Regions from separate parts of the Citrobacter sp. Cm046 genome, predicted to be linked through region 2. Evidence: predicted binding sites of a transcription regulator. Region 2 holds the regulator's gene; the other holds the start of a gene.
The links. Region 2 encodes Fur, which represses iron uptake genes when iron is present. Its sites were predicted from a motif close to ATAATAATGAGAACNACTATCAA; they were not measured.

Region 1: a site for Fur is predicted at 1,553-1,575, ahead of gpmA (2,3-diphosphoglycerate-dependent phosphoglycerate mutase). Genes of this name have one in related genera too.

The regions. Positions count from the first base shown of each region.
Region 1 is NZ_JAOWGP010000034.1:8,764-12,497, reverse strand. Features, by position in the region: gene galK (galactokinase) at 1-334, shown strand, start outside; gene galM (galactose-1-epimerase) at 328-1,368, shown strand; gene gpmA (2,3-diphosphoglycerate-dependent phosphoglycerate mutase) at 1,601-2,353, shown strand; gene OGX98_RS04910 (ABC transporter ATP-binding protein) at 2,414-3,190, opposite strand; gene OGX98_RS04905 (FecCD family ABC transporter permease) at 3,187-3,734, opposite strand, start outside.
Region 2 is NZ_JAOWGP010000027.1:16,380-20,113, reverse strand. Features, by position in the region: gene ybfF (esterase) at 1-122, shown strand, start outside; gene ybfE (LexA regulated protein) at 251-538, shown strand; gene fldA (flavodoxin FldA) at 694-1,224, shown strand; gene OGX98_RS01165 (ryhB-regulated fur leader peptide) at 1,435-1,521, shown strand; gene fur (ferric iron uptake transcriptional regulator) at 1,514-1,960, shown strand; gene tcuR (tricarballylate utilization LysR family transcriptional regulator TcuR) at 2,090-3,016, shown strand; gene tcuA (FAD-dependent tricarballylate dehydrogenase TcuA) at 3,114-3,734, shown strand, end outside.

The sequences.
Region 1 (3,734 bases), on a different contig from region 2:
TGCCCGCACCGTTGAAGCGGCAGACGCACTGGAAAAAGGCGACCTGCTGCGTATGGGCCAACTGATGGCAGAATCTCATGCTTCAATGCGCGATGACTTCGAAATCACCGTGCCGCAGATTGATACGCTTGTCGAGATTGTTAAAGCTACCATCGGCGATCAGGGCGGTGTGCGCATGACCGGCGGCGGTTTTGGCGGCTGCATTGTGGCGCTGATCCCGCAAGCTCTGGTTCCTGCCGTACAGCAGGCTGTCGCCACACAGTACGAAGCAAAAACAGGTATCAAAGAGACCTTCTACGTCTGTAAACCTTCACAAGGAGCCGGACAGTGCTGAATGAAATTCCCGTACTGGCCCCCGACGGCCAGCCGTTTCGCCTGCTAACCCTGCGTAATGACGCAGGGATGGTTGTCACCTTGATGGACTGGGGCGCGACTCTTTTGTCTGCCCGCATTCCGCTCAGCGATGGTAGCGTGCGCGAAGCATTGCTTGGCTGTGCCAGCCCGGAGCAATACCCGGATCAGGCCGCGTTTCTGGGCGCTTCAATAGGTCGCTATGCTAACCGTATCGCTAACAGTCGTTACACTTTCGCTGGTGAAATCATCGAATTACTGCCAAGCCAGGGTGAAAACCAGCTACATGGCGGGCCAGACGGTTTCGATAAACGACGCTGGCAGATAGTGAATCAAAACGACCGTCAGGTGTTGTTTGCATTAACGTCTGAAGATGGCGACCAGGGCTTCCCTGGCCATCTTTGCGCAACGGCGCAGTACCGCCTGACTGACGATAATCGCATTTCGATCACCTACCGCGCGACGGTCGATAAGCCCTGCCCGGTGAATATGACGAATCACGTTTATTTTAATCTCGACGGTGACAAAACCGATGTTCGTCAACATAAGCTACAGATTTTGGCCGATGAGTACCTGCCGGTTGATGAAACAGGGATCCCAAGCGCTGGCCTGAAATCCGTTGCGGAAACCTCTTTTGATTTCCGCGCACCAAAAGTTATCGATAGCGAATTTTTGGCCGACGACGACCAGCGCAAGGTTAAGGGTTACGATCATGCCTTCTTGCTACAGGCACAGGGCGATATCCGCAAACCGGTCGCTCACCTGTGGTCGCAGGATGAAAGACTGCACATGGAGGTCTATACCTCTGCTCCGGCATTGCAGTTCTACTCCGGGAATTTCCTCGGCGGCACCCCCTCTCGTGGACCAGAAGCTTATGCCGACTGGCAGGGTCTGGCGCTGGAAAGTGAATTCCTGCCGGACAGCCCGAATCATCAGGAATGGCCTCAACCAGACTGCTTCCTGCGCCCTGGCGAAGAGTACGCCAGCGTGACGGAATATCGATTTATTCCTGCCTGATAATTAACCGTAACGAGTCCGATAGCGTAAGTTTATCGGGCTCGTTGTTTATTACCCACATCAAACCCGCTCATAATCCCACCGTTCAAAGACAAAATAGCAACCTTGAGTTCACAAGAACCTTACACTGTGTCGCTATTTTCGCTATGGTTATGCGTAAGCATTGCCGCTGACGCATCACGGCAATATAATGAGAATTATTATCATTCGATAAAGCTTGAGGAGTGAGAGTATGGCTGTAACTAAGCTGGTTCTGGTACGTCACGGTGAAAGTCAGTGGAACAACGAAAACCGCTTCACCGGTTGGTATGATGTCGATCTGTCAGAGAAAGGCGTGGGCGAAGCAAAGGCAGCAGGTAAACTGCTGAAAGAGGAAGGCTACAGCTTCGATTTTGCTTACACCTCTGTGCTGAAACGTGCCATCCACACCCTGTGGAACGTGCTGGATGAACTGGATCAGGCCTGGCTGCCTGTTGAAAAATCCTGGAAACTGAATGAGCGTCACTACGGTGCGCTGCAGGGTCTGAACAAAGCAGAAACCGCAGAAAAATACGGTGACGAGCAGGTTAAACAATGGCGTCGTGGTTTTGCGGTAACCCCGCCAGAACTGACCAAAGACGATGAGCGCTATCCGGGTCACGATCCGCGTTATGCACAACTGACCGACAAAGAGCTACCGCTAACTGAAAGCCTGGCGCTAACCATCGATCGTGTTATCCCATACTGGAACGAAACCATTCTGCCGCGCATGAAAAGCGGTGAGCGCGTGATTATCGCCGCTCACGGTAACTCCCTGCGTGCGCTGGTGAAGTACCTGGATAATATGGGCGAAGATGAAATTCTGGAACTCAACATTCCGACCGGTGTACCGCTGGTGTATGAGTTTGACGAAAACTTCAAACCAATCAAACATTACTATCTGGGTAACGCCGACGAAATCGCAGCAAAAGCTGCTGCCGTTGCCAACCAGGGTAAAGCGAAGTAATGTATTTTGCCCGGTAGCGCAAGCTTACCGGGCCTACTATTGCTTATTCTGCTGTTCTTTTTATACGTCAATCACGCCGTCGAGTATCACCTGCGGCCTTCCCTGTGAACACCGTTCCACACGACCCCGAACATTGTACACTTCAGCCAAACTCTCTGCGGTAATGACCTCCTCAGGCTCACCGCTGGCAACCAGTTTCCCGTCTTTGAGCATTAACACGTATTCGCTATGGCGCAGCGCGATATTAATATCATGTACCACAACTACGGTGACCATATTGCGCGCCAGTGTTTCGCGATGGATTAAATCCATCACGTGGAACTGATAGTTTAAATCCAGTGCACTGAGTGGTTCATCTAACAACAGCAGGTCAGGTCGACGGATCAAAGACTGCGCCAGACCGACCAGTTGTCGCTGCCCTCCAGAAAGTTGATCGAGGTAGTGCAGCGCCAGATGCGCAATCCCAAGTTGTTCAAGTATTGCCAGCGCCTGAGCGTTACTGCTTTCATCGTCTCTTCTGCAGGACGCCCGCTGTGCAGCGATAATTGACTCCAGCACATGCAAATGAACACCCTGCGGCAGCGACTGTGGTAAAAACACCACCTTCTCAGCACGTTTAGCAAACGGCAACGATGTTAAATTCTCATCGTCAAGAATCACCTCACCGCTGGCTTTATTCAACCCTGCCAGCGAACGTAGCAATGTTGACTTCCCGCAACCGTTAGGTCCCAGTAATACAGTGATTTTACCCCGTGGCAGCTCGGCGACATTGAGATTATGAATCACTGGTTGTTTAGGATATCCCGCGTCCACTCCCCGGAGAATTAGCCCACTCATGACATGCTCCCCCGATGCCGCAGAATAATGCTCAGGAAAAAGGGGACCCCCACCAGCGATGTGACTATTCCAACAGGGATAATGATACCGGGAATAATGTTCTTCGACGCAATAGAGGCCAGCGAGAGCACCAGTCCCCCCGTCAGTACACTTCCGGGCAGGTAAAAACGATGGTCTTCACCAAATAGCATGCGTGAAATATGCGGTGCAACCAGCCCGATAAAGCCGATGGGGCCTACAAAAGCCACCGACAACGCCGACAATAAGCTGATGCGCAGAAGCGATGACAGGCGTAGCCGCCGCACATCAATGCCAAAACTCATCGCCCGATCTTCGCCCAGGCGCAGCGCCGTGAGTTGCCAGGCGCTACGCATTGACCATGGAAAGACAATGACAACAGCGACGGCCAGTACGCCAAGTTTTTCCCACGAAGCGCGGGCCAGACTACCCATTGTCCAGAAAACCAGTCCCTGTAGTGTGTCTTCATCGGCAACAAACTGCATCATTGACACCAGCGCGTTAAAGGTAAAGACCAGCGCGATGC
Region 2 (3,734 bases):
TGGCGCAATTCCCTCAGGCAAGGGCGCATGTTATTGCAGGTGCAGGTCACTGGGTACACGCAGAAAAACCAGATGCGGTCCTACGCGCCATCCGTCGTTATCTGACGGACAAGGCCAACTGATTAAAAACTCAGCGTCCGCGCGCGATTACGTGCGTGGGCGTTGGCGCGCCCCCCCTGCTGATGTATGATGGCGCGCTATCCATCCGGGCAGACGCCTGGCTGATTGTTTCCCCGAAGTCACCAAGATCATGGCCAAAGAACAAACGGACCGTACGACATTAGATCTGTTCGCGCAGGAGCGTCGCCCGGGACGACCCAAAACCAATCCGCTTTCGCGTGATGAACAGTTACGTATTAATAAACGTAATCAGCTTAAACGCGACAAAGTTCGCGGGCTTAAGCGTGTCGAACTGAAACTGAATGCCGACGCCGTTGACGCTCTGAACGAGCTGGCGGACGCACGTAACATGAGTCGCAGTGAACTCATCGAAGAGATGCTGATGAACCAACTCACCACGTTGCGTGGTCAGGCATAGTCTGAATTTCTGCTCTAAATCATAAATCGTGTAGCACAGAGTGCAGTCCCGCGTGTTTGCTGTTTCCGCATGCCTGACTGTTCTGCTATGATTGCCCTTATCCGTGGGCATTGCGCCACCACCATTTCAATAAGTTTCAAGAGGTTATTTTACTCATGGCAATCACTGGCATCTTTTTCGGCAGCGACACCGGTAACACCGAAAACATCGCAAAAATGATTCAAAAACAGCTTGGTAAAGACATTGCCGATGTACATGACATTGCAAAAAGCAGCAAAGAAGACCTGGAAGGGTATGACATTCTTCTGCTCGGTATCCCAACCTGGTATTACGGTGAAGCGCAGTGTGACTGGGACGACTTCTTCCCTACTCTCGAAGACATTGATTTTAACGGTAAACTGGTTGCGCTGTTTGGCTGCGGCGACCAGGAAGACTACGCAGAATATTTCTGTGATGCGTTAGGTACCATCCGCGACATCATCGAACCACGCGGCGCAACCATCGTCGGTCACTGGCCAACGGCGGGTTATCACTTTGAAGCGTCTAAAGGCCTGGCTGATGATGACCACTTTGTCGGTCTGGCTATTGATGAAGATCGCCAGCCTGAGCTGACCGCTGAACGCGTAGAAAAATGGGTTAAACAGATTTCTGAAGAACTGCATCTCGACGAAATCATTAACGCCTGATTTCATGCGGCGTAGAAACGTATCTACGCCGCATCAATAGATAAAACCAATCAAAATAATTGCTACAAATTTGTAACTTTCTCGCCTGACCCTGTACAATGGCTGGATGCCAATCGGGTATTGCACAGAGTGTTTGTCGGCGATACCACGTTTTGATTAACAATATTTGCCAGAGACTTGCTGTTTTCATTTAGACATGGCAGTTCTATAATGATACGCATTATCTCAAGTGCAATTTCTGTCACTTCTGTTAATGAAGTGAACCGCTTAGCTACAGGACAGATTCCGCATGACTGACAATAATACCGCATTAAAGAAGGCTGGCCTGAAAGTAACGCTTCCTCGTTTAAAAATTCTGGAAGTTCTTCAGGAACCGGATAACCATCACGTCAGTGCGGAAGACTTATACAAACGCCTGATAGACATGGGTGAAGAGATTGGTCTGGCGACCGTGTATCGCGTGCTGAACCAATTTGATGATGCCGGTATCGTAACCCGCCATAATTTTGAAGGTGGCAAATCCGTCTTCGAATTAACCCAACAGCATCATCACGATCACCTGATTTGCCTCGACTGTGGCAAAGTGGTCGAATTTAGCGATGATTCCATCGAAGCGCGTCAGCGTGAGATTGCGGCTAAACATGGTATTCGCTTAACCAACCATAGCCTCTATCTGTACGGTCACTGCGCTGAAGGCGATTGCCGCGAAGATGAGCATGCGCACGACGCCAAATAATATGATGTTTTCTGAAAAGCCAACCCTGCGGTTGGCTTTTTTTATAAGCTAAACCTGGCCGGGGGCCTCTTCCTTTCGAGTCAATGCAGCTTTAATGTAAAATTCACCCTACCTCATCGGAGAGCCGAAATGGAGCTTCGCCAGCTACGCTATTATGTTCGTATTGTAGAAACCGGCAGTATGGGCAGCGCGGCGCTCGATCTCAATATTGGTGTTTCGGCTCTCAGCCAGCAAATGACCCGGCTGGAAAACGAACTCGCTATTCGCCTGCTGCAACGAACCTCTCGTGGCGTGACGCCCACCAGCGCCGGACTGGCTTTTTACTCCCAGGCACAACTGGCATTACGTCACGCAGACGATGCGATCCTCGCGGCTCGAGAGGCCCGGCTTTCCGGTCACGTCAGCGTCGGAATGGCTCCCAGTACCGCATCCGTGCTCGGTGTGCCTTTCATTAATGCAATGCGGGAAAACTATGCAGATGTCCGCCTGCATGTGGTGGAAAGCCTCTCCGGTAACCTGGAGCGGATGATTAATACCCGCCAAATTGATTTAGCAGTGGTGTTTCAAAAGGAAAAAATCCTGCGCTGGAGCGCCAGACCGATTCTCGAAGAACGGCTATTTTTGATTGGCACCCATGCTTTACTGGATGATATTACGGATGACAATATCGCCCCTGCCCAGCTGGTTAATATTCCATTGATAATGCCAAGCCCGGGTCACGGCCTGCGCGGCAGACTGGATGCTATCTGCCAGGAACATGCTCTGAACATTGAGATCACTACAGAAATTGATGGTCTGACGCTGTTGATGAGCGCCGTTCGCAGTGGAATCGGTGCCACATTACAACCCGGCGCGGCGATTTCGCATCTCGATAAAGAGACGCTAAGAGTGATCGGCGTCCATAATCCAATACTTAGCCGCCCTAATTTTCTTGTCAGCCTTTCTGATGATGAACTTACCCCCGCAGGTCTCGCTGCCCGCGTGATACTGACCAAAGTGATGTGTCAACTGGTGGAAGCAGGAAGCTGGCCAGGCGCAATTCTTTACAATAACTAAAGGGCTATTTAGCATCACAGCGTAGCGCCCACACAACTTACACGTATACATTTTAATTACAAATTTAACAATTAGTTAAATGGTAATGGAGTATACGATGGTTGATGTTCTGGTGATTGGCGGCGGCAATGCCGCATTATGTGCTGCCTTAACCGCCCGGGAGCAAGGGGCTTCTGTATTACTGCTCGAAGCAGCCCCCCGAGAATGGCGCGGAGGGAATTCCCAACACACGCGTAATTTACGCTGTATGCATGATGCCCCACAGGATGTCCTGGTAGAGAGCTATCCAGAAGAGGAGTTCTGGCAGGATCTCTGGCGTGTAACTGAAGGAAATACCAACGAAGCACTGGCGCGGTTGGTGATACGTACCTCTTCGCAATGTCGCGACTGGATGCGCCAGCACGGCGTTAATTTTCAACCCCCTCTTTCCGGTGCTTTGCATGTGGCGCGCACTAACGCCTTCTTTATGGGCGGCGGAAAAGCTCTCGTGAATGCCTATTATCGCAGCGCAGAAAAGCTGGGCGTGCAAATTCGCTATAACACACCGGTCCAGGCGCTAGAACTGCATAATGGCGAGTTCGTAGCGGCACTGGCAGGCAAAGAGCGCATTGTGGCTAAGTCCTGCGTGCTTGCCGCCGGGGGGTTTGAATCTAACCGCGAATGGCTGCGGGAGGCGTGGGGCAAGAATGCCCGCGGCGAGTGGCCTGCGGATAACTTT